Regions from separate parts of the Duganella sp. AC917 genome, predicted to be linked through region 3. Evidence: predicted binding sites of a transcription regulator. Region 3 holds the regulator's gene; each other region holds the start of a gene.
What was found. Region 3 encodes LexA, which represses DNA repair genes until DNA is damaged. Its sites were predicted from a motif close to ACTGTATNNNNATACAGT; they were not measured.

Region 1: the regulator LexA is predicted to act here: its motif matches at 4,520-4,537, upstream of ACZ0BA_RS02225 (PA0069 family radical SAM protein).
Region 2: the regulator LexA is predicted to act here: its motif matches at 7,117-7,134, upstream of imuA (translesion DNA synthesis-associated protein ImuA).

Annotation. Positions count from the first base shown of each region.
Region 1 is NZ_OZ409848.1:500,423-510,509, reverse strand. Features, by position in the region: gene maiA (maleylacetoacetate isomerase) at 1-48, opposite strand, end outside; gene ACZ0BA_RS02245 (fumarylacetoacetate hydrolase family protein) at 45-1,070, opposite strand; gene ACZ0BA_RS02240 (VOC family protein) at 1,067-1,615, opposite strand; gene ACZ0BA_RS02235 (LysR family transcriptional regulator) at 1,706-2,620, shown strand; gene ACZ0BA_RS02230 (gamma-glutamylcyclotransferase) at 2,722-3,324, shown strand; gene ACZ0BA_RS02225 (PA0069 family radical SAM protein) at 3,316-4,470, opposite strand; gene ACZ0BA_RS02220 (DUF2760 domain-containing protein) at 4,735-5,337, shown strand; gene ACZ0BA_RS02215 (Hsp70 family protein) at 5,334-7,199, shown strand; gene ACZ0BA_RS02210 (Hsp70 family protein) at 7,202-10,087, shown strand, end outside.
Region 2 is NZ_OZ409848.1:2,253,711-2,263,797, reverse strand. Features, by position in the region: gene ACZ0BA_RS09775 (NmrA/HSCARG family protein) at 1-332, opposite strand, end outside; gene ACZ0BA_RS09770 (winged helix-turn-helix transcriptional regulator) at 434-889, shown strand; gene ACZ0BA_RS09765 (SOS response-associated peptidase family protein) at 933-1,715, opposite strand; gene ACZ0BA_RS09760 (error-prone DNA polymerase) at 1,778-4,906, opposite strand; gene ACZ0BA_RS09755 (Y-family DNA polymerase) at 4,931-6,403, opposite strand; gene imuA (translesion DNA synthesis-associated protein ImuA) at 6,330-7,076, opposite strand; gene ACZ0BA_RS09745 (response regulator) at 7,473-7,907, shown strand; partial or broken gene ACZ0BA_RS09740 (SDR family NAD(P)-dependent oxidoreductase) at 8,017-8,304, shown strand; gene ACZ0BA_RS09735 (SDR family oxidoreductase) at 8,405-8,566, shown strand; gene ACZ0BA_RS09730 (hypothetical protein) at 8,713-8,979, shown strand; gene ACZ0BA_RS09725 (TonB-dependent receptor) at 8,999-10,087, opposite strand, start outside.
Region 3 is NZ_OZ409848.1:234,016-244,102, reverse strand. Features, by position in the region: gene rpsR (30S ribosomal protein S18) at 1-247, opposite strand, end outside; gene priB (primosomal replication protein N) at 263-568, opposite strand; gene rpsF (30S ribosomal protein S6) at 599-991, opposite strand; gene ACZ0BA_RS01060 (DUF5695 domain-containing protein) at 1,152-3,857, shown strand; gene lexA (transcriptional repressor LexA) at 3,975-4,613, shown strand; gene ACZ0BA_RS01050 (serine hydrolase domain-containing protein) at 4,623-5,726, opposite strand; gene ACZ0BA_RS01045 (cystathionine gamma-synthase family protein) at 5,744-6,988, opposite strand; gene purF (amidophosphoribosyltransferase) at 7,045-8,571, opposite strand; gene ACZ0BA_RS01035 (CvpA family protein) at 8,647-9,135, opposite strand; gene ACZ0BA_RS01030 (SPOR domain-containing protein) at 9,151-10,087, opposite strand, start outside.

The DNA.
Region 1 (10,087 bases), 270 kb from region 3:
CCGCACCCGGTAGGCCGCGGAGCTGCGGAAGTAGGTGTAGAGCTTCATTGAAGGCGCTCCCCGTAATGCACGACGGTCTGCTCGATCGCGCCGAAGATGCTGGCGCCCCGCGCGTCCAGCATGTCGATCTTCACCTTGTCGCCGAATCTCAGATAACCGGTCTGCGGCTTGCCGGTCTCGATGGTTTCGTACATGCGCACTTCGGCCAGGCAGCAATAACCGACGCCGCCGTTGTCGATGCTGGAACCGTTCAAGCCCCCCTGTTTGTTGGAGACCGTGCCGGAGCCGATGATGGTACCGGCAGCCAGTTCGCGCGTGGCGGCGGCATGCGCGACAAGCTGCGCGAAGTTGAAGGTCATGTCTTCGCCGGCATTCGGCTTGCCGAAGGGCTTATCGTTGATATCGACCAGCAGCGGCAGATGCAATTTGCTGTCGCTCCAGTCGACGCCCAATTCGTCCGGTGTGACCGCCACCGGCGAGAACGCGCTGGCCGCCTTGGACTGGAAGAAGCCGAAGCCCTTGGCCAATTCGTTCGGAATCAGGTTACGCAGCGAGACGTCGTTGACCAGCATGACCAGCCGGATCGCCTTGCCGGCATCGGCCACGCTCGCGCCCATCGGCACGTCGCCGGTGATGACGGCCACCTCGGCCTCCAGGTCGATGCCCCACTCCTCGGACAGCGCATAGATCGGATCGCGCGGGCCGATGAAACTGTCCGAACCTCCCTGGTACATCAACGGGTCGGTGTAGAACGACGCCGGCACTTCGGCGTTCCGCGCCTTGCGCACCAGTTCCACGTGGTTGATGTAGGCCGAGCCGTCCGCCCATTGATAGGCGCGCGGCAGAGGCGAGTGGCAGGCTTGCTGGTCGAACGGTTGCGCGTCGATCGCGTCGCCCGAGTTAAGCAGTTTGTACACCGCCTCCAGCCGCTCCGCAACCAGCTCCCAATGATCCAGCGCATGCTGCAGCGTGGCCGAGATTTTCGGCACCGGCTGATACCGCGACAGGTCGCGGCTGACCACAACCAGGCGGCCATCGCGACTATCGTCTTTCAGTGTGGCGAGCTTCATGCCGGATCTCCCGACGTGACGGCCGGCGCGTGCATCCAGGCCGCATGCTTGGGCGCCTTGCGCGTTTTGGACCACTCCTCGAGCATGTCCCATTTGACGGCGTCGAGCTTTTGCATCATGTCGGGCGTACCGGTGTTGACCGCCAGTTCCAGGCGGTGGCCGTTGGGGTCGAAGAAGTAAATCGATTTGAAGATGGTGTGGTTGACCGGCCCGATGACGTCGATGCCGCCGGCGATCAGCCGCTCCTTGGCGGCCAGCAGCTCGTCCATGCTGTCGACTTCCATCGCCAGGTGCTGTACCCAGGCCGGCGTGTTGTGGTCGCGGTCCATCGGCGCCTGCGTCGGCAGCTCGAAGAACGCCAGCACGTTGCCATGGCCGGCGTCGAGGAAGACGTGCATGTACGGGTCCGGCGCTTTGGTCGATGGCACTTCATCCTCGGCGATGGCCAGCACGAAGTCCATGTTCAGGTGCTTGACGTACCACTCGACGGTTTCTTTGGCGTCGCGGCAGCGGTACGCGACGTGGTGGATTTGTTTGATTTTCATGGTTGCCTCCAATTCTGGTCTCCCGACATTAGATGCCAATCTCAGATATCATACAAACAGTATTTTCCCCGCCATTTATCAGGTTTTTCCATGAATCCAAGTTTGCGACAAATGCGGGCACTGGTCGCGCTGGCCAAAACCGGCAGTTTCACGCTGGCGGCGGACCATCTCAACCTGACCCAATCGGCCCTGAGCGGACAGATCAAAGAGCTCGAACAATTGCTTGGTGTGCGCGTCGTCGAGCGTACCACGCGCAAGACGCAGTTGTCGGAGCTGGGCAGGGAACTGACGCCGCTGTTTGAAAAGATGCTGCAGGATCTGGATCGCGCGATGGCCGACATCGCCAGCCGCAAGGCGCTCAAGCAAGGAATCGTGCGCATCGCGGCGCCGCAGATGTTGTCGTGCACCTTGCTGCCCGAGGCCATCGCCGCCTATTCCGCGCTCTATCCGGACGTGCAGGTGCGGCTGGCCGACAGTCCGGTCGAGCAGGTGTCGGCGCGCGTGTTCAGCGGCGAGGTGGACTTCGGCATCGGACCGGAGCGCGACGCCAACGCCGAAATCGAGGCGCAGCACTTGTTCGAGATGCCGTTTGTGGTGGTGTTTCCAGCCGGACATACACTGGAGTCGCGTGAGCGCATCACCTGGGCCGATATCAACGATTACCCGTTCATTTCCTTGCAGGGGCAGTTCACCGAGCGGCTGTTGCGCGATATGCACGTGTCGTTCCGCGAGCTGTCGCTCAGCCCGTACAACGAGGTGACCTTCATGACCACCGCGCTGGCGATGGTGCATGCGCGGTTGGGCATCACCGTCTGCTTGCCGTACGCGGAAAAAATGGTACAGCTGTATGGACTACGGATGCGTCAACTGCTCGACCCGGAGCTGACGCGTCGTTTTTTTGTCTACACGCGCAACGCCCGGGCGCTGTCGCCGGCTGCCGAGAGTTTCGTCGCTTTCCTGCGGGAATACGTGGCCGCGCACGAGTGGAACGTTCCGCTCAGTTAAGAACTCTTACATATTCCCCACTACCGCCCGCTATGTGGCGTGTGTATGCTTCGATAAATGAGTATTCCGCATACCGAAGCAAGCTCACATCAGAAGCGATCATGACAGCAGACACCATCGCCATCAACCAGATGATGGATCAGTTCGACGGCCACCACAGCGTTTGGCTGTTCGGCTACGGCTCGTTGATCTATAAGGCCGATTTTCCTTATCTGCAACGCCGTCCTGCGAGTATCGCCAACTGGACGCGACGCTTTTGGCAAGGCTCGCACGACCATCGCGGCACGCCGGATGCGCCGGGCCGCGTGGTCACCATCATCGAGGAAGCCGGCGCCATCTGCCATGGCATGGCTTATCTCGTCACGCCGGAGGTTTTCGCCCACCTGGACCACCGAGAGAAAAACGGCTATCTGCGGCTGGCGATCACCATTACTTTCGATGACGATAACGACAACGACGACAGCGTCCTCGGCCTGGTCTATATCGCAACACCGAACAACACGGCTTTCCTCGGCGAAGCGTCCGAGCAGGAGATCGCACACCACATCGCCCGTTCCACCGGCCCTAGCGGCCCCAACAGCGACTACCTCAACCATCTGGCGCACGCCCTGCGCGAACTGGGCCGCCACGACCAGCACGTCTTCGAGATCGAACGGCATCTGGCCGCGTTGACCACCCCTCCCTCAACAGTGACGTCAGAATAAATCCAACTGCCCTTCATCCGCCGGCTTGGCGCGCGCGCCCAGCGGAGGCACCACCAGCGGCCGGGTGAACTGCGACGCGTCCATGGTGTGGAAGCGGCTACCCTGGCCCGACAGTCCGAGGCGCTCGGTGGCGATCTTGAAGCGTTGCCGTATCAGTTCCGCCCACACGCCCTCCCCCTTCATGCGAGAGCCGAAGCTGCTGTCGTAGTCTTTGCCGCCGCGCATCTCGCGCACCCGGTTCATCACACGCTGTGCCCGCTCCGGGAAGTGCGCCTGCAGCCATTGCTGGAACAGCGGCGCCACCTCCCACGGCAACCGCAATACCGTGTAGTGCGCGGTGACGGCCCCGGCTTCCTTGACGGCCTCCAGCAAGCGCTCGATATCCGGCTCGGTAACGAACGGGATGATGGGCGCGACACTGACAGCCACCGGTATGCCGGCGTCGGTCAAGGTGCGGATCGTGCGCAGCCGACGGGCCGGAGCCGCTGCGCGCGGTTCCAGCGTGCGCGAGATGGCCGGGTCCAGGGTCGTCAGCGTGATGGCGACGCCGGCCTGCCGCTTGGCGGCCATCGCCGCGAGGATGTCGATATCGCGCTCGATCAGCGACGATTTGGTGATCAGGCCGACCGGATGCTGGCATTCCTGCAATACCTCCAGCACCCGGCGCGTGAGTTTGCGCTCGCGCTCGCAGGGCTGGTAGGCGTCCGTGTTGACGCCAAGCGCGATCGACTCCGGCTCGTAGCCGGCCTTGGCCAGCTCGCGTCGCAGCATTTCCGGCGCGTTGACCTTGGCGAAAATCTTGCTCTCGAAGTCCATGCCCGGCGACAGGCCGAGGTAGCTGTGCGTGGGACGGGCAAAGCAGTAAATACAGCCATGCTCGCATCCGCGATACGGATTCAGCGAGACGCTGAACGGCAGGTCTGGTGAGGCGTTGCGGCTCAGGATCGATTTACAATATTCGTCCGTGACCTGGGTTTTCCACGGCGACGCCTCTTCTTCCTCGCGCTCCCAGCCGTCGTCATACGCTTCCCGTGCGTTGACCTCGAAGCGCCCTTGCAGGTTCGATACCGCGCCACGGCCCTTTTGCGCCTTCAGCGAAGGAGGCGGCAGCATCACGTGCTCTTGGTTGTTTTCGTCGTGGTTCATGATCACTAGGGGCCGGGCACCGGGCGAGGATCGCCGGCGCTACGCTGATACTGTATATATATCCAGTATTCTAAGCGCTCCAAATGGCCATATCAAGCGAAAAATCAAAGGTGCGGCCCTCGCGTCTTTGGCGCCCGCGCCCGAACTGGTATCATGCGGGGCTTCCGGGGGCAAGACTTTCCCTGCGCCACGCGCGCCCCCGACCCCACATTCCGCCAGGCCGCCGCCCCAGCAGCGGCCCGGCTCACTCTACGCGAGCTAGACATGAACAATTCGACTCAACCGTTGCCGTCTTTTTTTAGCCGGATATCGATCGCCATCGGCGCCTTCTTCCGCGCGCTGTCCGACGCCGAATACGCCGCCCGCCTGGCGCGCATCGCCGCCGGCGAACCGCAACCGTCCGCCGCGCCGGTCTCCGCTCCCGCCCCTGCCCCCGCTCCAGCGCCGGTCCCGGCCCCAGTGCCCGCCCCGGTCACGCTGCGCGTCGCCACGCCGGACGCCGCGCTTCAGCTGCTTGGCCTGTTCCAGCGCGAGGCGCGCCTGATCGACTTCACCCAGGAGAACCTGAGCGCCTATTCCGACGCCGACATCGGCGCCGCCGCGCGCGTGGTGCACGAAGGTTGCGGCAAGGTGCTGCGCGAGCACTTCACCATCGAAGCGGTACGCAGCGAGGCCGAAGGCAGCCGCGTGGTGCTGGAAGAAGGCTTCGACGCCAGCGCCGTGCGCCTGACCGGCAACGTCGTCGGCAAGGCGCCGTTCCGCGGCGCCTTGAGCCATCGCGGTTGGCGCGCATCGAACGTACGCTTGCCGAAACTGGCCGAAGCGCACGACGCAGCGATCCTGGCACCGGCGGAGGTGGAATTATGAGCGACCCACGCTACGCCATCGGCATCGACCTTGGCACCACCCACAGCGCGCTGTCGTATGTCGACCTGACGACGAGCGACGGCGAGAAAACCCAGCACGGCGTGCTGGCGATTCCGCAGTTGACGGCGCCCGGCACGGTGGAAGACCTGCCGCTGCTACCGTCATTCCTGTATCTGCCGCACGCGGACGAATTGGCGCCGGGCGATTTGAGCCTGCCGTGGCAGCAGTCTGCGGCCGAACAAACCGGCGTGGCCGGCGAAATGGCGCGCAGCCGTGGCGCCACCACGCCGATCCGCCTGGTCTCCAGCGCCAAGAGCTGGTTGAGCCATCCGGGTGTCGATCGCCGCAGCGCCCTGTTGCCCAACGACGCGCCGGAAGAAGTGACCCGCGTCTCGCCGCTGGAGGCGTCAACCCGCTTCCTGTCGCACCTGCGCCAGGCGTGGGAACAGGCGCACCCGGAGGCGCCGTTCGGTGAACAGGCGGTGACGGTGACGATTCCCGCCTCGTTCGACCCGGGCGCGCGCGAACTGACCGCCGACGCGGCACGCGCCGCCGGCTACACCAATCTGACCTTGCTGGAGGAGCCGCAGGCGGCCCTGTACAGCTGGATCCAGGGCAGCGAAGGCCGTTGGCGCAAAGACGTCAAGCCGGGCGACATCATTCTGGTCGTGGACGTCGGTGGCGGCACCAGCGACTTTTCGCTGATCGCCGTGCTGGAACGCGACGGCGTGCTGGAACCGCACCGCATCGCCGTCGGCGACCACATTCTGCTTGGCGGCGATAATATGGACTTGGCGCTGGCCCACCTGGTGGCGCGCAAGCTGGCCGCCAACGGCACCCAGCTCGACGCCTGGCAAATGCGGGCGCTGACCTACGGCTGCCGCACGGCCAAGGAAAAGCTGTTGGCCGATGCCACCGTCGAAACCTGGCCTATCGTGGTGCCGAGCCGTGGCTCGAAGCTGATCGGCGGCTCGATCCGCACCGAGTTGACGCGCGATGAAGTGACCACCTTCATCCTCGACGGTTTCTTCCCTGCGGTGGACGCGGCGGCGCGTCCCGCCGTGCGCACCCGCGCCGGTCTGACCCAGCTTGGCCTGCCGTATGCGCAGGACGCGGGCATCACGCGCCACCTGGCCGCGTTCCTGGCACGCCAGGTCGGCGCCACCAGCGAACTGGAAGGCTACGCCGGCAAGCACAGTGCCGACGCCAGCTTCCTGCATCCGACGGCGGTGCTGTTCAACGGCGGCGTGTTCAAGTCCGAACTGCTGGCGCAGCGCGTCATGAGCACCCTCAACGACTGGCTGTATATGGAGGGCGCGGACCCGGCGCGCATGCTGGCGGGCGCCGATCTGGATCTGGCTGTCGCGCGTGGCGCTGCTTACTATAGCTACGTGCGTCGCGGCAGCGGTGTGCGGATTCGCGGCGGCACGGCGCGCGCCTATTACGTCGCGATCGAATCGTCGATGCCGGCCATTCCAGGCATGGAGCCGCCGATCCAGGCGCTGTGCGTGGCGCCGTTCGGCATGGAGGAAGGCAGCGAGATCGAACTCCCTAACCAGGAGTTCGGACTGGTGGTCGGCGAGCCGGTGCAGTTCCGCTTCTTCGGCTCCTCGGTGCGGCGCCAGGACCAGATCGGCGAGCTGCTGGACTTCTGGGGTCCGGAGGAACTGATCGAGTTGAACGAGATTCAGGCGACGCTGTCGCCGGAAGGCCGTCAGGCCGGCGACGTAGTGCAGGTGCGCCTGCATGCGATGGCGACCGAATCGGGCACGCTTGAATTGCTGGCCGTGGCCAACGACGGCCAGCGCTGGAAAGTGGAGTTCGACGTGCGCTCCGGCGCCACCGAGAGCGCCGCCGCCTGAGCATGAGTCAATACATCGTCAGCATCGACCTTGGCACCACCAACACGGTGCTGGCCTATTCGGCGCCCGGCAACGCCGGGATTCAGCTGTTCGATATCGAGCAGCTGGTGGCGCCGGGCGAGGTGGATGCTGGCGCGCTGCTGCCTTCGGTGCGCTACCACCCTGCGGAGGGCGAGCTGGCCGAAGGCGAGCTGCAACTGCCATGGCGGCAGGACGATGTGGCGGGTTTGCGGCAAGTGGTCATCGGACGGCTGGCACGCAAACTCGGCGCGCAGGTGCCCGGGCGTTTGGTCGCCAGCGCCAAGAGCTGGCTTTCGCACCCCAACGTGGACCGCACGGCGGCTATCCTGCCCTGGGGTTCCGAGGCCGATGTGGCCAAGGTGTCGCCGGTCGCCGCCAGCGCCTCCTACCTTGCGCATCTGCGCTGCGCGTGGAATACGCGCTTTCCTTCGCATCCGCTGGAACGGCAGCAAATCGTCCTGACGATTCCCGCCTCCTTCGACGAAGGCGCGCGGGCGCTGACGCTCGAAGCGGCGCGCCTGGCCGGCTTGTCCGGCCTGCGCTTGCTGGAAGAGCCGCAGGCGGCCTTCTATGATTGGCTGTACCGCCAGCGCGAAACGCTTGCCGCCGATCTGGCCGAGACGCGGCTGCTGCTGGTATGCGACGTCGGCGGCGGCACCACCGACTTCAGTCTGATCAAGGTCGGGATGACCGACGGCCAACCGGAGATCAGCCGCATCGGCGTCGGCAATCACCTGATCCTCGGTGGCGACAATATGGATCTGGCGCTGGCGCACCTGGTCGAAACGCGGATGGCGTCCGCGCAAACTGGCGACGTGCCGGCGCCGCGTCTGTCGTCCAGCCGTCTGGCGCAATTGGCGGAACGCTGCCGGGCTGCGAAAGAACTGCTGCTGGCAGCCGACGCGCCGGAGCGCACCACCGTCACCCTGCTCGGTTCCGGCTCGCGCCTGATCGGCGCTTCCCGCTCGGCCGAGCTGACACGCGACGAAGTGGCCGCGCTGGTGGTGGACGGCTTCTTCCCAATGAATCCTTCACGCGATCCCGCCACGCGCGGGCGCGGTGCGATCATCGAGTTCGGCCTGCCCTACGCCAGCGACGCCGCCATCACCCGCCACCTGGCGGGCTTTTTGCGACAGCACGCGGCGGCGGCCCGCGAGGCATTGGGCCTGGCCGCCGACGATCATGCGACGGTACCGGTTCCCGACACGCTGCTGCTGAACGGCGGGGTTTTCCGGGCAGACGCCCTGGCCCGCCGTCTGGAGGAAGTACTGTCCCATTGGCGCGGACAGCCACTGCGGGTTCTGAACAACGACGATCCCGATGTCGCCGTCGCGCGCGGTGGCGTGGCGTATGCGCTGGGCCAAGCCGGCCAGGCGCCGGTGATCGGCGGCGGCTCGCCACGCAGCTACTTCCTGCTGCTGGACGACGAGCAGCGCGCCGACAAGCCGCGCCGCGCCGTCTGCATCCTGCCGCGCGGCAGCGCGGAGAACCGCGAGATCCTGCTGGCCGAACGCACCTTCGCACTGCGGCTTGGCCGGCCCGTGCGCTTCCATTTGGCGTCATCGACATCGGACGCCACGCCGCCGCAGGCCGGCGAACTGGTTGACCTGCAACCGGACGATTACGTCCAGCTGCCGCCGATAGCTACCGTGTTGCGCGACAGCGGCGCCGCCGACGCCCGCAAGGAAATTCCGGTGCAACTGGCGACCACGCTGAGCGAGGTCGGTACGCTGGAAGTGCATTGCGTTGCGATGGCGGATGCCCAGCGCTGGCTGCTGGAGTTCCAGTTGCGCGGCGACGCCGCTATCCCGGAGGCCGACGACGTCGGCGCGAATGCTCCCCACAATGCCCCGATGCCGGCCGGCCTGAACGCGGCAATCGACAAGATAGACCGTATCTTCGGCAGCCGCGCGCTGCAGGTCGATGTGAAGGAAGTCAAGCAGTTGCGCGCACAGCTCGAGCATTTGTTGGGCAGCCGCGAAAACTGGGCCACGCCGCTGTTGCGCCGCCTGTTCGACGCGCTGATCGAACGCGCCAAGGGCCGCCGCCGGTCGTCGGAACACGAGCGCGCGTGGCTCAATCTAAGCGGTTATTGCCTGCGTCCCGGTTTTGGCGATCCGCTCGACGAGTGGCGCATCGAACAATTGTGGGCGATGTTCGAAGCCGGGGCCCAGCACCACAAGGACAACCAGGTTTGCGCCGAGTGGTGGACCTTGTGGCGGCGCGTGGCCGGCGGCTTGAGCGTGGAAGCGCAATTGCGGGTGCTCGACGATTTCGCCTTTAACGTCCAGGCGGATGCGCAGGAGCGCGGCCGGCGCCCGCAAACCCTGGTCAATGGAAGCGAAGAAGACATGCTGCGCCTGGGCGCCTCGCTCGAACGAATTCCGGGCAACTACAAGGCCGAAATCGGCGCATGGATGCTGTCGCAGCTCGACGCGGCAACCCGCGCGGCCGCCAAGGCCGGCGCCAACAAGACTCGCGCCGGCGCGGCGGACGCCGGCAAGGCGGAGGCGGCACAGGCGCGCTTCCTGTGGGGTTTGAGCCGGGTCGGGGCGCGCCAGCCGTTCCACGGCAGCGCGCACGATGTCGTCGACAGCGCGGTGGTCGCACAGTGGTTATCGAAGATACTGGCGCTGGACTGGAAAAAGGTGGAGCCGGCCGGCTTCGCGGCGGCCCATCTGGCACGCATGACAGGCGATCGTTCGCGCGACATCGACGAGACCTTGCGCGCCGAAATTTTGCGGCGTCTCGCCGCAATCGGCGCTCCCGCCAATTGGAGCGCGATGGTACGCGAAGTGGTGCAACTCGACCAGGCGGACGAAAAACGCATGCTCGGCGAGTCGCTGCCGCCCGGCTTGAAACTGATC
Region 2 (10,087 bases), 2.0 Mb from region 3:
AGGTGTGCAACGCCGCACGCCTGCGCCAGGTCGGCAATGGCGATGCCGAACCGGATCTCGTCGTCATCGGTGACTGTTCCGCCAGGAGAACTGGGCTGGACGCTGAACACGCCGTGTACACCGACCATCGCGGCGCGCAGTGACGCGGCATCGTTGAAATCGCCCTGGACGGTGTCCACGCCGGCGTCACGCAGCGCGGTCGACTTTGGCGAGGCGAGATCGCGCACCAGCGCGCGGACAGACCAGCCAGCTTTCAATAGTGCATCGGCGACCGAGCCGCCTTGCTGGCCAGTGGCCCCGAACACCAGGATCAAACGTTTATTGTCAGACATTTACAAACCCTCTTTGAACAATGAAGGTTACGAATATATACTCGCAAGAAACACGTTACAAGACGGCACATTTTTCACCCTCAGGCACAAAGTTGATACCCATGGATAAACTCATACACGGTCGTCCTTACGAAGAAACCGACGCCGGGCCACGCTTCAAACCTTGCGTACCGAACGGTGTGCTGGCCCGGCTGGGCGATAAATGGACGATCCTTGTGATTTCTCATCTTGCGGTGGCGCCTGGTCACCGGCTGCGTTTTTCGACACTCAAGAAAGGTATCGAAGGCATAACGCAGAGGATGCTCACGCTCACCGTCCGCAACCTTGAACGCGATGGCCTTCTGCTGCGGCATTATTTTCCCGAGGTTCCGCCGCGCGTGGAGTACGAGCTGACAGCCATGGGCGCTAGCATGCTTCCCGCGCTGGAAGGCTTTACAACTTGGATCCGCGATCACTGGCCGGAGATTCGCGAGGCCCGTGCCAGCTATGACGCGTTGCAAGACGTGCTACCCGCTCAAGAGAATGGAAAACTCATCAAGATATCGCCATTAAAATGAGCATGTCGTCATTCGTGGGCACATCCCGCATTGAATTGTTCAATCAAAACAAGCTTGGTTGGATTATCTCCGTCAGATTGGATTCCGTTTCATTTGGCATATCCTTTTTCGTCGGCGATTTGGGGGCCGGGCGCGCTCGTAGCAAGTCGGTAGGGTGCAGCTGGACGAGTGCTCTTGCAAATTCCGGATTCGTCGAACCGAGCCAGTCGTCGTAGTCTTCGGGGCGCAAAATGGCGACGCCACGTTTTTCTTTGTCCGAGTGGAACCGACGCAGCAGTGGGTGTTCGTTTGCGTTCAGCGTGAAATGGGTGAATGTGTGCTTGACGGTGCCATCCGTCTCTTCCCATGTGCGCCACATGCCAGGCAATCCGAACGGCTCACCGCTGGCCAGCTCTATGGCCCATCTTTCATGTTTTCCGGTCTCCCAGTTAGGCTCATAGACGGTAGTCGCCGGCACGATGCATAGCTGTTGTTGCAGCCAGAAGCGCTTATAATTTATCTTGCCGGTGACTTCCTCAAAACGCGCATTCATCGTATCCATCGGGATGCGCGGCGGCGCAGGCGGTTCTTTACCCTGCGCCTTGGCCTTGTCTACCGCGCGCAGGTACTTGTCTCGTTCCTCGTCGTTGAGCTTCTTGAGCGGACGATGGTTTTGAGGCACGAAGCCATATGTGCCGACCAAGCCTTTTCGTCTGCCTTGGTCATCGTGGACGATAAACGGGGCACTGTGGTCGCGGTAAATTTCATCCCGCCAGTCATCGCCAGCTTCTATCGGCGTACGGAACCAATCGAAGGCCAGTTGGCGGCTGACGGTGATGTAGTTCACGCACATACGATTTCCTTGGAGTGGATGGTTCGAAGCGCTAGTTTACTCTGGGTTTGGTTCCGTTAGTGGAAGTTGCGGCTACGCGTGTCGAGCTCTCCCAGCAGGTGCGACAGGTCAACCAGCCGCTTCGCCACCAGGTGCCGCACGTTGTTCGCGCACTGCCATTGTCCATAGACGCCCAGCAGGCGTGCGCTCATCACTTCGCGACGTTGCTGCTCCAGCAGGCTCGGCCAGACGATGACGTTGACGTTGCCCGTCTCGTCTTCGATGGTCAGGAAGACGACGCCCTTGGCCGTCTCGGGACGCTGTCGCACCGTCACGAGGCCGCAGCCGCGCGCCAGCCTTGCGTCGTCATACAGGTTCAGCACTTCAGCAGTCATGAAGCGCATGGCATGCAATCGTTCCCGCAGTAGTGTCAGCGGATGGCGGCCCAGCGTCAGACCCATATGGCGATAGTCCGCCACCAGTTCCTGGCCCTCGGAGGGCGCCTCGAGTATCAGTTCCTCCTCGACGATATGCGCCTGCCGCAGCAGATCCTTGTCAGGCGTGCTGCCAGCCGCGTTCCACATCGCCTGGCGGCGGTTGCCGCTGATCCCAGCCAAGGCGTTGGCGCTCGCCAGTAACTTGAGCTGCGCGGCGTCGATATCTGCCCGTACGCCAAGGTCGTGCAGCCCGCTGAACGGGCGCACGGCGCGGGCTTCCTCAATACGCCACGCCGCGTCGCGCTCCATGCCACGGATGATGTTAAGCCCGAGACGTACCGCCGGCTGCGCGCCCGAAGACGGTTCCAGCGTCGCCTCCCACTGGCTGATGTTGATGTCAAGGCCTCGGACCTCGACGCCGTGCCGGACGGCGTCCTGCACAAGTTGCGACGGGCTGTAAAATCCCATCGGCTGGCTATTGAGCAGCGCGGCAAGGAAGGCGGCCGGCTCATGGCATTTCATCCAGCTAGACGCATAGGCGAGCAGGGCGAAGCTGGCTGCGTGCGATTCGGGGAAACCGTATTCCGCGAATCCGCGTATCTGTCCGATGATGCCGGTGGCGAAATCATCGCTGTAGCCACGGGCGGCCATGCCCAGTTTGAGTTTGTCCTCGAATTGTTCCAAGCCGCCTTTGCGCTTCCAGGCCGCCATTGCGCGGCGCAGCTGGTCCGCTTCGCCGGCGGTGAAGCCAGCGGCCACCATTGCGATCTGCATGACCTGCTCCTGAAAAATCGGGATGCCAAGCGTTCGCGATAACACCGCCTCCATGTCCGGACTGGGGTAGCTGACCGGGTCAGCGCCCTCCCGCCGGCGCAGATACGGATGGATCATTCCGCCCTGGATCGGACCCGGACGGATGATCGCCACCTCGATCACCAGATCGTAGAATACCCGAGGTTTGAGACGCGGAAGCATCGACATCTGCGCCCGGCTCTCGATCTGGAAAACGCCGACGGTGTCGGCCCGGCAGATCATGTCATAGGTCGCCGTGTCTTCCTTCGGGATGTCCGCCAGTTCGAAGCGTTCGCCCCGCTGTTCTGAGACCAGATCCAGCGTGCGCCGCATGGCGCTCAGCATGCCCAGCGCCAGGATGTCGATTTTGAGCAGACCCACCGCGTCCAGGTCGTCCTTGTCCCACTGGACGATCGTGCGGTCTTCCATGCTGGCGTTTTCCACCGGGACGAGGCGAGACAGCTTGCTGTGCGAGATGACGAAACCGCCGGGGTGCTGCGACATGTGACGCGGGAAGCGCATCATGTGCTCGGCCAGGAAGGCCCACTTGTGCGCGACGTCGGACTCCGGATCGAGGCCGCAGCTGTGCATACGCTCGGCCAGTTCGGCGCGTCCGCCCCAGCCGTGATTGGCCTTTGCCACCTTGTCGACAATCGAGAGGTCCACGCCCAGCGCGGTGCCGACATCGCGCAGCACGCTCTTGGGCCGGTAGCTGATAACCACGGCGGTCAATGCCGCGCGAGTGCGGCCGTATTTGCGGTAGATGTACTGGATGACTTCCTCGCGCCGCTGGTGCTCGAAATCGACATCGATGTCGGGCGGTTCATTGCGCTCTTTCGAAATGAATCGTTCGAACAGCAGCGTGCCGCGCGAGGGATCGACTTCGGTCACGCCAAGGCAGTAGCACACGGCGCTGTTTGCCGCGGACCCGCGCCCCTGGCAGAGGATCTTGTTGGCGCGCGCGAATCGGACGATGTCGTACACCGTCAGGAAGTAGCTTTCGTAGGACATCTCGGCGATCAGTTCCAGCTCCTTTTCGATCACTTCCTGCACCTTGGCCGGGATGCCGGCGGGATAGCGCCAGTGGGCGCCGAGGTAGGCTTCCTGGCGAAGGTAGTCAGAAGGCGTCATTCCCTCCGGGACGATCTCCACCGGGTATTCGTAACGCAGCTCGTCCAGTGAGAAGGTGCACAGGTCAGCGACGCGCACCGTTTCATCGAGCGCGGCGCGCGAGTACAGATTGCCTAGCCTGACGCGCGAGCGCAGGTGCTGCTCCGCGTTGGAGGCGAGCCGGTAGCCGCAACGCGCCACTGGCACGCCGTGGCGTATGGCGGTCATGGTGTCCTGGAGTGGTTTGGCCGAGCGTACGTGCATGACCACGTCGCCAGTCGCCACCACCGGCAGATCGAATTGCGCGGCGACCGAGATGACAGCGTTGCGATGCTGTTCGTCGCGCGAGCGGAAGTGCAGCGTCAATGCGATACGCGCGCGACCAGCCGCGCACTGCAGCAGCCACGCCGCCTGGCGTTCCAGTACATCGACTGCCACGCCGTAGCGCGGCAGCAGGATCAGCTGACAATCGGGCATTCCGCGCAGCGCAACTAGGTCAGGGGGCGGGGCCGCGATGTCGCGCGGACGAACCAGATATTCGCCTTTCTTCGCCCGCCTGCGCGCGACGGTGATCAACTCGCACAAATTGCCGTAGCCGTTTTTGTTCATCGCCAGGATCAACAACGAGAAGGCCGGCGTGCCGTCTTCCGGTGTGATCAGCATCTGGCTGCCGACGATCAGTTTCAAACCCGCTTCCTTGGCCGCCACATGCGCTTTGACGACGCCGGCCACGGTGCATTCGTCGGCGATCGCCAGCGCGTGATAACCGAGGCTAGTGGCGCGCTGCACCAGCTGCTCCGGCGCAGAGGAGCCATGCAGGAACGTGTAGTGGCTGACGCATTGCAGCTCGGCGTACGAGGGAAGCATGGAGGCGCTCATGACAGCCGGAGGTCAGGCGTATAGCCCGTGCAGAAACCAGCGCGCGTTCTGCGTGCGTTCCAGATAAATCCAATAACAGGTGGCGTCCTTGCCCTGTGCGACGTAGTAGTCGCGCGCCACGGTTTGGTCGTCCCACCAACCGGCCTCCAGGCGCTCCGGCCCACGTATCAACTTGAGCGGGCTACCGTAGAATGGGCGCTCCTGCCGCATCAGCAGCGGTATCGGTTTCGGCAGCACGAGGGATGGTCGTTCAAGCGGTTCCTCGTCGTCCGCTAATTTCCGGACATTGGCGGTGGCGGGCCCCCAGGTGTTGCACTGCTCCGGACGATGATCAGGAGAGATGACCGGCGTGAGCACGTTTTCGGGTCCGAGTCTGGCCGACAGCAATTCAAGCAGTCGTGCAAAGTCGGCGGGAGAGCCACCCGGTTCCGGGAACAGTTGATCCGTCGGCACCTGCATCGGCTGGAGCTGTCCAGCTTCCAGCCGCAATCCGATCACTGGCGCGGTCAACTCGATCTTCGCCAGGCGCTCCTTCAATAGTCGCAGCAAGTGCGGCTCTTTCCATGCCGGTTCGGCCAAGGTGATCTCAAGCGGCGTCGGCGCCACCGCAGCGCGGCCACGTTCGTGCTCCATCAGCAACGTGAAGCTGCCCACCGCGAGCTGTCGCGCGTTCAGCCATCCGGTCAGTTGCAGGATCAAGGTCGTCGCGCCATGCATCAGCGCCTCTGCATGCTCGATGCGGTCGAACGTTTCGACATGCGCGGAGAAGTGCTCGGGCACCGCCATCCATCGTTGCATCTCGTCCACATCACCGTAGGCGTGATCGAGCACACGTATCAGCTGCTTGCTCGTTCGCCGCAGCAGGCCGGTACGCGGGAGCCGTCGCAGAGCGCCCAAGTCGACCGCGCCGATACCGTCGAACCAGCCGAGGAAGGGCTGGGCCGCTGGCAGGATCCCGCACGGTAGACGATCCAGGCGGGGCGCCATCGTCGCCAGTTGCAAGCAACGCCGGTGGGGCGGCCTGCGTTGATGTGTCGCGTGCGCGAGCAGCCATGCGCCTTGTGCCGTCGGCGCCGCGCCGAGGGATGCGGTGAAGCCGAGCCGTCGTATGCTGCTGCGGACCAGGTGGCACAGCGCCAGCGGCCCGCCGAAAAGGCGCAGGCTTGGTCCCACATCGAGCAGCACGGTGAAGTTTTCCGTGAATGCCACGTCGGGCGTGAACTGCAACATCGCCAGGGCGATGGCGTCCAGCGCGCGCGCCTCTTTCTCGGGCTCGCGGTCGAGCATGATGGTGCCGGGTGCGATCGTCGCCACGCCGCCGCAGCGCATGCCGGAACGCACGCCGGCTTGCATCGCTTGCTTCGAGGCGACCAGCACCTGTTCACTATCCATCACGGCGTAAGGCCCAGGTTCAGACCAGGACGGGCGCAGCGTTTCGAGCGGTAACAACGGCAGGTACAAACTTAACAGCAGGGGCGTTTTCATGATGCAGGGGATGACGGCCGGCAGGCATATCGGGAAGCGGAATAAACAGGGTTTTGTCGGACGCCGGGCCACGGCGCTTTAACACGTCGACGGCGACGCCGCCCAACGCCGGCCGCAGGCCGAGCCGCAACGGGGCAGGGGAGGCCTCGCTGGCGCACGCCATCGGTCGCATCAGCCAGAACCAGATCTCCGAGCCTTGCGCCGCCAGATTCAGGCGGCGCAGGGATTCCGAACGGATATGGTTTTGCCAGAAGACGACGGCGCCGCAACTACCGTTTTTAAGGATCTGTTCCGTCGTCCACAAGGCGTCGCCGGTGTTCGAGGAGCGTATCCACAGCAAACGGCTGGTGTCGATACCCCACGTCTTGAACGCTTGCGCGTGCGGGATGTAAGGCGGCTGCACAAGCGCGATACGTTGTTTCTTCGCAAGGTTGGCCAGCAACGGTTTTAGCAGCTGCAGTTCACCGATGCCTGATTGTTGCAGCATGAGCTCCACCAGCGATGATCGCGGCCAGCCACGGTTGGGCAATTCCAGGTCGAGCGCCGCGTGGCCTGTTGAGGCGGTCGCAGCGCGGGAGACCGCCAGCTCGCTGGCGCGCCAGACGTCCGCGAACAGCGCCGGATTGGTGGCGTTCGCTGGGGCGTGCTGTTGTTGGAGCGTGGCGCAAAGCATGGCAATGTGTAGACTCGAAAGAGACCGTTATCAACTTAATACTGTATGGATATACAGTGTAAGTGGGAAATCGAGATTCCGCAAGTCTGCCTGCGAGAACCAGCATGGTGATTTGGTGATTTGATGTGCGGGTGCTAACAGCCGCTCCCGGACGCCGTGCGACGCTCCTGGCAACGGGCCTCAACTCCGCCGTTTCAGGCCAGATTTGCCGACAGATGTGCCCACAAGCATGAATTGTGTTGTAAATGTCAGATCCAGCAGATTTGCGATTGTTTGTTCCAGGGGTTCTACACTAAGATAGTGGCTATACAATTGCAATTTGATGCCCCGAGCCGCAGCAGATTGCCTTCGTCGGCCCTAGCTTCGCCGATCGCATTCTGCCAATATCGGCCTACCATGACACATCCTGCAGTAGAACGTTCCATTCTCGTTGTTGACGATAACCGCGAGGCCGCCGACCTCATGGTCGAATTATTAACGCTCTGCGGGCATACGGCAGTTGCTGCGTATAGCGGCGCAGACGGCATTTCTCTGGCAGAGCGATTCAGGCCTGAAATCATCTTGCTGGACTTGACCATGCCGGTCATGGATGGCTTTGCGGTTGCGAAAACGCTTCGCGAATCCGAATTGTTCCGTGGAGCTGTTCTGGTCGCATTCACCGCGCGCAGCGATCCGATCACAACTGCGCGAATTGCCAGCGAGGGATTTGATTATCATCTCCCCAAGCCGGTTTCGATTGGACGAGTAATGGATGTCATCTCCAAGGCACGCAATCAGATTGCGTTGGCGAACGACGCTTTGCTGAATCGCTACACGTCGGAGCGTGTTTGACGGATGTACGCTGTAAGCGAAATTCACCTCATCGATTCTATTACTTCGAGATTAATCGGCTGTGCGGCCACAGACCAAACCGGTTGATCTTTCGACTTCCATATCGCGGATGGCGTCCGACAGCACGAGATCGACCTTTCGTTTTGAAGGCAAAGTCGTGATTGTCACGGGCGCCGGATCGGGCATCGGCGCAGCGACGGCGCAGCGCTTTCTGCAGGAGGGCGCGCTGGTCACGTTGAACGGTCGGCGCGAGCACAAGCTGCGCGAGACGCTGGTCGGCTTCGATCCAGCCCGGGCGCTGATCCACCCGGGCGACGTCTCCGACGAGTCTTACGTGAACCAGATGGTGGCGGACACGGTGGCGCGATTCGGCAAGCTCGATGTTCTGGTCAACAACGCCGGCATGGCCATCTTCGGCCCGTTCGAGCAGACCACCACGCCCGACTGCCGCCGAGTTCGGGAAAAACGAGGCGCTCCTGGCCGCTTTCCGCGACCGCATGCCCGCCGGCCGCGCCGCCACGCCAGCCGAAATTGCCGGTGTGATCGCGTTCCTGGCCAGCGACGATGCCCAATTTATCAACGGTGCGATTGTCCCGGTGGATGGCCTGAACGCGTCCAACGGCCAGCCCAATTTCCTGTCGCTGTTTGCAGCTGCCTGAATTCAAGATAAGAGCGGGTAGACTGAGCCGCGACTGGGGTTTTCTGACGCCCGCGCAGGATACCCGACACTATCGTCCACATGTGAGCTATCGAACAGTGCGCTGCCGAGCCAGGATGGAAACTCTCCTGGTGGAGGGTATTAACGATGACTGGCAAAGACGGGAAAGATGCTCACGATGGCGGGGCCGACCGGCGGGTCGATGGTCCGGTGGAGGTGATCGACGAAGGTGTCGTGATCGCCGCCGTCGACGGTGTTGGGCCCGCTATCGACCACATGGCGAAAGCGGGCGTGGACCGCAGCACCGCCTTGCGCGTGATGTCCGGCCCGGAGTATCACCGCGAGCCGCAGAACGGAACGGTATCAAGAGTCCTGCAATATATCGCTGCCCGGCTATGGCCACGAAAGGGCTGACAAACGTCGCGGCGCCTGCTTACCAGCGGCGGTTGTAGGCGACGCTCAACACGGCGCCCGGTGCCGGCAAGCGGCTGCTGTTGTTGCTGTTGCGCATGAGCTGGCTGTAGGCGGGCAGGTAGTAGCGGTCCAGCAGGTTTTCGATGCCGATAGCGACAGCGTCGCGCTGCGTGAACTGATAGCGGCTGATCAGGTCCAACGTGGTGTAGCTGGTGACCTCGCGGCGGCCGAAGCCGGTCACGCCGTTCAGGCGCGAGTCGCGGGCGCCATAATGAGTCGCCTGCAAACGGCTGCTCCAGCTGGCGCCGGGCTTGAGCTGTACGTAGGCGGTCACTTTGGTCGGTGGAATGCGGTAGCCCGTCATGACCTGGTCGCGCTCGCTGCCTTGCGGCGTTTCTCGGCCCGACATCATCGTCAGCGTGCCGCCATAACCCCACGCGCTGGCTTGCGGCAGATAGTCGAGGGTCGCTTCCAGGCCGCGCACCTTTTCGGCGGTGCGGGTCAGGATCAGGCCGTTGTTAAAGCTTTGTACGTCGCCCAGTTTGGAGGTGGTGCGGAACAGCGCCAGCGTGCCCAGCAGCTCGCCCACGCCACCGCGCCAGCCCAACTCGTAGTTGTTGGTCTTGACCGGTTGCAGCGCCGACGAGGCGAGGTCGAACGCGGGCGTGGCGTTGCGGATCTGCAGGCCCATGTCGGGCAGCTGGAAGCCCTGGCTGAACGAGGCGTACAGCTCCTGCCCCCGGACCGGTTTGAACACCGCGCCGACATTGGACATCCAGGCGTCGAACGCCAGCGCGCCGCCGCGCACCTGGCGCGGCGTGGCGGCGCGGATCTGCGACAGCGGCACGAAATCGTCGAACCGCGCGCGCGCGTGCTCGTAGCGCAGGCCGCCTTCGAGCGCCCACTGCGCGTTCAGCTTGTACTGCAGCTGGCCAAAGCCGCCGATGCTGCGCGTGGTCAGCGGCGGCATGTACAGCATCGTCCTGCTCAGCTCGAAGGCGACGCCGCCGCTGGCGTCGTACGCTGCGGCGCTGAAGAAGTCGTCGGGCATGTCGCTGCGCTCCTGGTTGAAGTCCAGACCCCACAACATTTTGAGCTGGTTCGTTAG
Region 3 (10,087 bases):
GGGCGCGTTTGATGGCGGTGTCAACTTGACGCTGGTAGTGCGCCTTGGTGCCGGTCAGACGTGCTGGCATGATCTTGCCGTTTTCCTGGACGAAGTCCTTCAGGGTATCAACGTCTTTGTAGTCAACCTGCTCAACGCCAGCGGCGGTGAAGCGGCAGAACTTCTTGCGCTTGAACAGTGGATTTTGTTGCTTGCGCTTTTCTTTAAGCTTGAGCTTGTTTTTGTCGAACTTTTTACCGAATGCCATTTGAGGCTCCTGTATCTAAATTGAGCTGTCTGGGACAGCACTAAAATCAATGATGTGAAACACCAGGCTTTTGCTGTTGCGTGTCTTCTTGTTGATAAAACCGGTGAACTGATACACCCCGCCCAGTGGCGCCTGACTGAAGCGTCCCGAGATCTCACCCGCGGCAACCGCGGAAATCTCGAATTCGCTCAACCGGGCAATGCCCGCCTCCATCTGCTGCGACCGGTGCTGGAGTACAGCGTTCACGATCGGCATGCCGGCCGGGGTATAGCGCAAGGCGTCCCGTTCGGCGATCAAGGCAATGAATTGGCTTTGATTCACTGGAGCTGTGTCAGCTCGGTTTTGCAACAATTAGGCCGCAGGAGCGGCGGCAACAGGAGCTGCTGGGGCTTCGGTGCGATGCGATTTCGCTGCATCTTCACGTTGTACCGACTTCATCATCGGCGAAGGAGCGGTTTCCGCTTTCTTCATCTTGACGGTCAGGTGACGCAGCACGGCATCATTGAATTTGAAGGCGGTTTCCAGCTCGACCAGGGTCTCGTTGTCGCATTCGATGTTCAGGCAGATGTAGTGTGCTTTAGCCAGTTTCTGGATCGAGTAAGCCATTTGACGACGGCCCCAATCTTCAACACGGTGCACGGCGCCGCCGCGGGTCGTTACAGTGGTTTTGTAACGTTCGATCATGGCGGGCACTTGCTCGCTCTGGTCCGGATGGACGATAAATACTATTTCATAGTGACGCATGCAAACTCCCTTAAGGACTGTGAAAATATAGCCCACCCTGGCGTCAAGACAGGTGTGGGAAGAGGTAAGCCCGCGACTATAGCAGCTTTTGGCACGGAAATCTACCCCTTCGCCGCCCCACGACAGTGATAACATCTTGTAAAACCAACAGGATTTCAATATGCCACCTACCCGTGCGTTGTCCCCTTTGCTGTTTTCGTTGTTCATCGCTGCCTCCGCCCTGGCCGCCGAGGCGCCCGCCCCCGCCGCCGCCAAACCCAGCCATCCCGACATCGCCACCAAGGCGTACAGCACTAAACAGTTCCTGCTGGCGCTGCGCACGGACACCCAAACCCTGGCCCGGCTCGCTCCCATCGCCGACCCCGGCTTCGACTTCACGCCCGGTCCGAGGGAAGCCGAGCGCCAGTACGACGGCTACGCCCACATCGGCGACCTCAACCTGCGCCTGCGCAGCGGCGGCGCCGGTGCGTGGCAGGAATTCTCGTCGTCTGCAGCGCGGCAACCGATCAAGCCGCTCCCGGCCGGCGGCAAGATCCTGGCGGGGGCCGACATCACCGCCAGCCTGGGCAAGGACTTGCCGCTGACCGTCGAACGGCGCTGGCTCAACGAAGGCGGCGCGCTGGTGCTGCGCTTCACCTTGATCAACAATTCCAACGCGCCGGTGGAGATCGGCGGCCTCAGCATGCCGATGGTGTTCGACAACATCATCACCGACCGCACGCTGGAGCAGGCCCACGCCAACGCCAGTTTCGCCGATCCTTATATAGGGCGCGACGCCGGCTATGTGCAAGTGACGCGCCTGAACGGCCAGGGCCCGGCGCTGATCGTCACGCCGGACGGACGCACGCCGCTGGAAGCGTGGCGCCCGCTGACCGACCGCAGCCCGCGCGCGCAAACGTCGGAAGGCTTCTACGACTGGACCGTCGCCAGCAAGGCCTACGCCGAGAACGAATGGAAAAACGCCGGCGAGCAATGGAACGCGCCGACCAGCATCACCCTGGAAGCGGGCGCGCGGCGCGACATCGGCGTGCGCTTCGCGACGGCGCCGTCGATCCGCGCCATCGAAACCGCATTGATCGCGCAAAAGCGCCCGGTCGCGGTGGGCATCCCGGGCTACGTGGTACCGACCGATCTGGAGGCGACCTTGTTCCTCAACAGCCCGCAGAAAGTCGTCGGCATCACCAGCTCGCCGGAGAACGCGCTGGCGGTGACGCCGGTCAAGTCCGGCGCCAAGGGCTGGACGCGCTACACGGTGCGCGGTAACGGCTGGGGACCGGCGCGCCTGTCGGTCGCCTACGCCGACGGCAGCATGCAGACGGTCAGCTATTTCATCACGAAGCCGCTGGAGCAGACCGTGGCCGACCTCGGCAAGTTCTCCACCACGCAGCAATGGTTCGACGACAAGAAAGATCCGTTCAAGCGCGCGCCTGCCATCCTGACTTACGACCGCGACGCCAAGCGCATCGTCACCGACGACCCGCGCGTGTGGATCTCCGGCATGAGCGACGAGGGCGGCGGCGGCAGCTGGGTGGCGGCCATCAGCAAGCAACTGGACAATCCGGACGCCGCCGAAGTGGCCAAGCTGGAACGGCTGGTCAACGAGACAGTGGTCGGCAAATTGCAGGTGGCAGACGGACCGCAGGCCGGCGCAGTGCGCAAGAGCCTGTTCTATTACGACCCGAAAGCTTTCCCGAACTACTACAACCAGAAAGCGAACTGGGGCACTTGGGCCTCATGGCCGAAAAAGGACGCGGACGACCTCGGCCGCGCTTACAACTATCCGCACGTGGCCACTGGCCATTGGGTGCTGTACCGGCTGGCGCGCAACCACGTCGGCCTGGTCACCGCGCACGACTGGCGCTGGTATCTGCAAAAAGCCTATCAGACCACCGTGGCGATGGTGCGCGACGCGCCCGAGTACGCGCAGTTCGGCCTGATGGAAGGCGACGTCTTCGTCGACATATTAAAAGACCTGCAGCGCGAAGGCATGAAGGCCGAGGCGGCCGACATGGAAAGCATGATGAAGCGGCGCGCCGACCACTGGCGCACGCTCGCCTACCCGTTCGGCAGCGAAATGGCATGGGACTCTACCGGCCAGGCCGAAGTCTACGCGTGGATGCGCCACTTCGGCTACACCAAGCAGGCCGACATCACGCGCGAAGTGATCCTGGGCTACGATCCGGCGATCCCGAGCTGGGGCTACAACGGCAACGCCCGCCGCTACTGGGACTTCCTGTACGGCGGCAAGACCGCGCGCATCGAGCGCCAGATCCACCACTACGGCTCGACCTTGAACGCGGTGCCGCTGTTCGACGCCTACCGCGCCAACCCGTCCGATCTGCACCTGCTGCGGGTGGCCTACGGTGGCCTGCTGGGCGGGATCACCAACATCGACCGCGACGGCTTCTCGTCGGCCGCTTTCCACGCGTGGCCGGACATGATGCGCTGGGACGCCTACAGCGGCGACTACGGCATGGGCTTCTACGGCCACGCCTACGCCAGCGCCACGTATGTGGTCAAAGACCCGACCTTCGGCTGGCTCAGCTTCGGCGGCAATATGAAAGTGGCTAATAATGGCGTGGTCCAGATCACGCCCAAGGACAGCGCCCGCACGCGCCTGTTCGTAGCGCCGGCGCGCGCATGGATCACCTTGGAGGCCGGCAAGATCGACAGCGCCACCTACGATCCGAAAACCCGCGCGATCACGCTTGAGCTGGCGCCGGCCACCAGCGCCACGCCGTCGGCCAGGCTGCTGGTCGACAGCCCGGGCGGCAAAGTCAGGCCGCAAGGTCTGGTGGCCGAACGTGGCGGATACCAGATTCCGCTGGCCGCCACGACCAAACGGGTGCTGCTGACGCCACGATGACCGCCGTTGAGCGAACTTTTTTCATTTTATTTCGCTCAACACAACAAAATTCCTTGCATTGCGGGCCATACTGTACAAAAATACAGACTGTCTATATACACAGGCCCAACAGCACTCATGATCAAGCTCACCGCACGTCAGGAACAAATTCTCAATCTGATCAAAGATGCCATCGAAAACACCGGCTTCCCGCCGACGCGCGCCGAGATCGCCAACGAACTGGGCTTCAAATCCGCCAATGCGGCCGAGGAGCACTTGCAGGCGCTGGCGCGCAAAGGCGCCATCGAGATCGCCGCCGGCACCTCGCGCGGCATCCGCTTGCTGGGTGTGCACGCCGAACCGGCCACGCCGAAGGTGCCGGTGTCGTTGATGATGTCGTTGCCGTTGATCGGCCGCGTGGCCGCCGGCTCGCCGATCCTGGCGCAGGAAAACCTGGAAGCGAGCTACAGCGTCGACCCGGCGATGTTCTCGTCGAAGCCGGATTACCTGCTCAAGGTGCGCGGCGAATCGATGCGCGACGCCGGCATCATGGATGGAGATTTGCTGGCGGTGAAGAAAGTCGACAGCGCCAAGAACGGCCAGATCGTCGTCGCGCGGATCGGCAACGAGGTCACGGTCAAGCGCTACCGCAAGACAGGCAGCCTGGTCGAGCTGCTGCCGGAAAATTCGGACTTCAAGATCATCAAGGTCGATCCCGAAGCGGACGAGTTCGCATTGGAAGGCCTGGCGGTCGGCCTGATGCGCAGCTGGCACTAAGCCAGGCTTTTACATCGCCATCGGCTTGGGGACGATGATCGGGAAGGCGCCGTTGAGCGCCCTTCGCGCGATGTCGTCCGAGCCCATGTGCGAGTTCGACATCAGCACCACACCGCGCCGGGTGACCTCGTCAAAACCAATATACGTGCGGTAGCCGGCCGTGCCGCCGTTGTGCCAGACGATACGCGAGCCGTTCTGTTCCAGCACATGCCACCCCAGCGCGATCGATTGTCCCGGCTTGCCCTCCAGCGCGTGACGCGCATGGTGCGCCGCCTGCATCGCGCCGTATAGCGGCGACTTCCCCAGTCCCATATTCGCGCCCAGGAACTTGAGCATATCCGCCGTCGTCGAACGCAGCGCGCCCATGCCCGCCAGCACCGGCATGTCCCAATTGGCAGCCGGCATGCCGGGCATGCCGTAGCCGACCGCCAGATGCCGGCGCATGACCGGCGTCAGCAAGATCGCCGTATCGTTCATGCCCAGCGGGCCGGTGATGCGCTGGCGCACCAGCGTTTCGTAGTCGGTTTTCGCGCGCAGCGTCAGTATATGGCCCAACAAGCCGACGCCGGCGTTGGAATACTCGTACTTCTCGCCGGCGGGCCGCGTCGGCGTGAAGCCCGATACAAACTCGTAGAGCTGCGGCACCGTGTAATCGGCAAACGGGTTGTTGTCATCCTTCGGCGCCAAGTTGGTCGGGATGCTCGGAATGCCGGACAACTGCGACGACAAATCGGCCAGCGTGATCTGCCGCTCGCCGACGGCGGGCAGCTTCACCGGCAAATAACGCGCGGCGGGGTCGTCGAGACCGATCTCGCTGCTGCGTGCCATATCGCTCAGCAAGGTGGCGGTGAACACCTTCGTGATGGAACCGATCTCGTACACGGAATCCGCATCCACCGGCGCGCCGCCTTCGCGCAGCTTCCCGTACGCCAGCACCCGGCTACCCTGCGCGTCGATAATGCCGACCACCATGCCGGTACCGGCGTGGTCGACCTCGACACGGGTCTTGATCATGGCCATGATCTCGACGTCGGTGGCCGGGGCGTCGGCATGAACGACAGCGCAAACCGACAACAACGCGGCAACGACAACGCTAAAACGCGAAATTCTCATATGATCCCGGAGTTGGTTTAGCAGCCTTCCAGCGCACAGGCGAAGTCGTCGAGCAGGTCATCGGTGTCTTCGATGCCGACCGAGACCCGTATCAGCGATTCGGCGATGCCCATCGAGGCGCGACGCTCGGCGCCCATCTCGTAGAAAATCGTGTGCGCGACCGGAATCACCAGGGTGCGTGTGTCGCCCAGGTTCGATGCCGGGATCGCCAGCTTCAGACGATTCAGGAAGTCGAAGCAGTCGATGCCATCTTTCAGTTCAAAGCTTAACAACGAGCCGTGGCGGCGGAACAGCTCGCTCGAGATGCCGTGCTGCGGATGCGATGCCAAGCCAGGATAATGGACGGCGGCCACGCGCTCGTCCGCCTCCAGCATCTCGGCCAGCGCCAGCGCGTTGGCACTGGTGCGCTCCATGCGCAGCGCCAAGGTTTCCGCGCCGACGGCGATGTGGTGCGCCGCCTCCGGTCCCAGCGAGGCGCCGAAGTCGCGCAGGCCTTTGGCGCGAATCTGCGCCAGCCCCCACTGCAGCGGCGCCGCCTTTTTGTAGTTCTCGTAGATGTTCGGGAATTTGGTCCAGTCGTATTCGCCGGTGTCGGTCAGGCTGCCGCCCAGCGCGTTGCCGTGGCCGCCGATCGACTTGGTCAGCGCGTTGACGACAATCCCCGCGCCGACCGACTTCGGCCGGAACAGGTAAGGCGTGGTCATCGTGTTGTCGACGATGTAGAGGATGCCGCGCGCCTTGCACAGCTCGCCGATGCGCTTGAGGTCCGCCACCTGCGTGCGCGGATTGGCGATGGTTTCGACAAACACCAGGCGGGTCTGCTCGGTGATGGCCGACTCGACGTTGGCGACGTCGGTGGCGTCGACAAACGAGACGCCAACGCCCTGCGCCATCGTGGTCTGCCACAGGCTGTTGGTATTACCGAACAGGAAGGCCGAGGAGACGACATGGTCGCCCGCGCGCAGCAGCGACTGGAACACGGCGCCGATCGCGCCCATGCCGGTGGCGAAGCACAAGGTGCCCACGCCCTGCTCCATCTTGTTGACCTTGTCCTCGAGCGCGGAGATGGTCGGGTTGCCCTGGCGGCCGTAGCGGAAGCCCGGCTCCTTACCCTGGAACACCGACGCCAGCTGGCGCGCGTCGCTGTAACCGAAGGCGACCGAGGTATGGATCGGCTTGTGCAGCGAGCCGTGCTCGATGCCCTTGAGGCGGTCGTTGTGCAAGATGGTGGTGGTGAAACCGTAGTTCTTCTTATCGTTCATATGCTTGGAATGGTCAAAAAAAAAGCCCGGTACGGCGAACCGTACCGGGCGCGACATCAGCCTTCGGCGGTCGCGAGATTCAGGTTCAGCTGCGAGCGGCCGGCGTCTTCATGCGTGGTCTTGGCCTTCGGGTTGTGGCGCGCGTACTCGAGCTTGTCGAGGTACTCTTTCGACACGTCGCCGGTCACGTAGATGCCGTCGAAGCACGACGCTTCGAAGTTCTTCAGCTCCGGGTTCACGTCGGAGATGGCGCGCTTCAACGATTCGATGTCCTGGTACACCAGGTGGTCGGCGGTGATTTCGCGGCACACTTCCTCGGTGGTGCGGCCGTAGGCGATCAGCTCGTCGCGGGTCGGCATGTCGATGCCGTACACGTTCGGGTAGATCACCGGCGGCGCGGCCGAGGCGAAGATCACTTTCTTCGCGCCCGCTTCGCGCGCCATCTGCACGATCTCGCGGCTGGTGGTGCCGCGCACGATCGAGTCATCGACCAGCAGCACGACCTTGTCCTTGAATTCGGAGGCGATCGCGTTGAGCTTCTGGCGCACCGATTTCTTGCGCGCGGCCTGGCCCGGCATGATGAAGGTGCGGCCGATGTAGCGGTTTTTGATGAAGCCTTCACGGTACTCGACGTTGAGCGCCAGCGCCAGTTGGATCGCGGCGGGACGCGACGAATCCGGAATCGGCATGACGACGTCGATTTCGCCGTCCTTGAATTCGCGCTTGATCTTTTCGGCCAGGTACTCGCCCATTTTCAGGCGGGTGGCGTAGACCGAGGCGCCATCGATGACGGAGTCCGGACGGGCCAGGTAGACGAATTCGAACACGCACGGGTTCAGCGAAGGATTGTCGGCGCACTGGCGGCTGTGCAGTTGCATGTCGGCGTCGACAAAGACGCATTCGCCCGGCGCGATGTCGCGCAGGAAGCGGAAACCCATGCCTTCGAGGGCGACGGACTCGGAGGCGACCAGGTATTCGGCGCCCTGCTCGGTCTCGTTGATGCCCAGGCACAGCGGACGGATGCCGAACGGGTCGCGGAAGGCCAGCAGGCCGACGCCGGCGATCTGCGCCACGGCCGCGTAACCGCCGCGCACACGGCGGTGCAGCACGGTGACGGCGTCGAAGATGGTGTCGGCGTCAATCGAGATGCCGGTGGTGGCCTTCTGGATTTCATGGGCCAGCACGTTCAGCAACACTTCCGAATCGGAGTCGGTGTTGATGTGACGGCGGTCGTTCTTGAACATCTCTTGCTTGAGCTGTTCCCAGTTGGTCAGGTTGCCGTTGTGCGCCAGGGTGATGCCGAACGGGGCGTTGACGTAAAACGGTTGCGCCTCTTCCTCGCTCGACGAGCCGGCGGTCGGATAGCGGCAGTGGCCGATGCCCGAGTTGCCTTGCAGGGTACGCATATTGCGGGTACGGAAAACGTCACGCACCAGGCCATTGGCCTTGTGCATGGCGAACATGCTGCTGTGATTGGTCGCGATACCCGCTGCATCCTGGCCGCGATGCTGCAACAGCAACAATGCGTCATACAGCAGTTGATTGACAGGTTGATGGGAAACGACGCCGACGATGCCACACATGATGGTGCTCCTGGACTGGGTACTACAGATTAAAGACGCAGACTAAAAACGGTGTTGCTGGAAATTCAAACGCAATCAAAAGTTCACATGCTGCGCCATCGCAGCGGGAAGGAAGGTCTTGACGAGCCGGGCGCCGGTCTCGGCATACGGACTGAGCAACGCCTCCTTCCAGAAATCCTGTTGTGGGAGCGACGTCATCCCACACAAGATGACGGCGGTCAGCACGATTACAAGGCCACGGCCGACGCCGAACACGGCGCCGAGCGCGCGGTCGAACAGGCTGAGGCCACCGGCGTCGAGCAAGGCGCCCAGCGCCATCGACAGCAGGCCCATCAAAATGCGCACGCCGATGAACAGGGCGATGAAGGCCAGGATCAGGCGCAACACCTCGCCCGGCACCACCGCCGGCAACATCACGGCCAGCGCGGCGGCGTAGGCGTTGGCCACCACGAAGGCGACCACCCAGCCGGCCAGCGACAGCACTTCCTTGACCAGCCCGCGCAGCATGCTGATGATGACCGAGGTGACCATCACGAAGATCACCAGATAATCGAAAATCGTCACGTCAGGCGGCCTGGATCAAACCGTTTCCAGGCGGCCGCTCAGGCCCATGCCGCTCAGCTTGGCGCGCACTTTTTCCGCTTCTTCCTTGTTAGTGAACGGCCCCACGCGCACGCGGGTGATCTCGCCGGAAGGCGTTTTCTGGGTGAAGGAGCTGATGCCGGCCTCCTTCAGTTTCTTGCGCAGCTCGTCGACCTTGCCCTGGTCGCTCAGCGCGGCCACTTGCAGCACGAATTTCTGACCGGACTCAGCTACGGCGGCGGCCGGCTTGGCGGCGGCCTTGCCTTCCAAGATCGCCAGCGCGCGCGCATCTTCGGATGCCTTGTCGGACGCCGGCTTGGCCGCCGCTTTCGTTTCGGCCAGCTTGCGCTCGGCGTCGGCCTTGGCCTTGGCTTCGGCTTTCGCCTCGGCCAGCTTGCGCTCGCCTTCGCGCTTGCGCTCGGCGTCCAGCTTGGCCTTGGCCTCGGTCTCGGCGCGGGCCTTGGACTCGTGTTCGGCCTTGGCTTTGGCCAGCGCCTCTGCCTTGGCCGCCGCGTTGGCCTTGGCTTCGGCCTTCAGATCGGCCTGGGCTTCGGCTTCCTGGCGGGCGTTGTCGGCCTTGATGACTTCCTCGGCGGACGGCGCGGCGGCGGCCTTGGCCTTGGCCGGCTTGACGTCGTCGACGATTTCTTCCTTGCTGTCGAGCGCGGCGCTGGCCGGCACGGCGGCGGCGGCCGGCGCACGCGCGGCCGATGCCTCGGCGGCCTTATCCTTGGCGGGAATCTTGATGTCGATGTCGGACGCGAGCGGACGAGGCTCGGAATCGAGCACCATCGGCAGGCCGACGGCTACCGCCAGCGCCAGCGCAATGGCGCCGACCAGACGGCGGCGCGCACGTTTCTTTTCCGGCAACACCGGATCGTCCGCCTCGCGATCCTTGGCGCGGCGCGCGTTGGCCGGCGCGTTGGCCGACGAG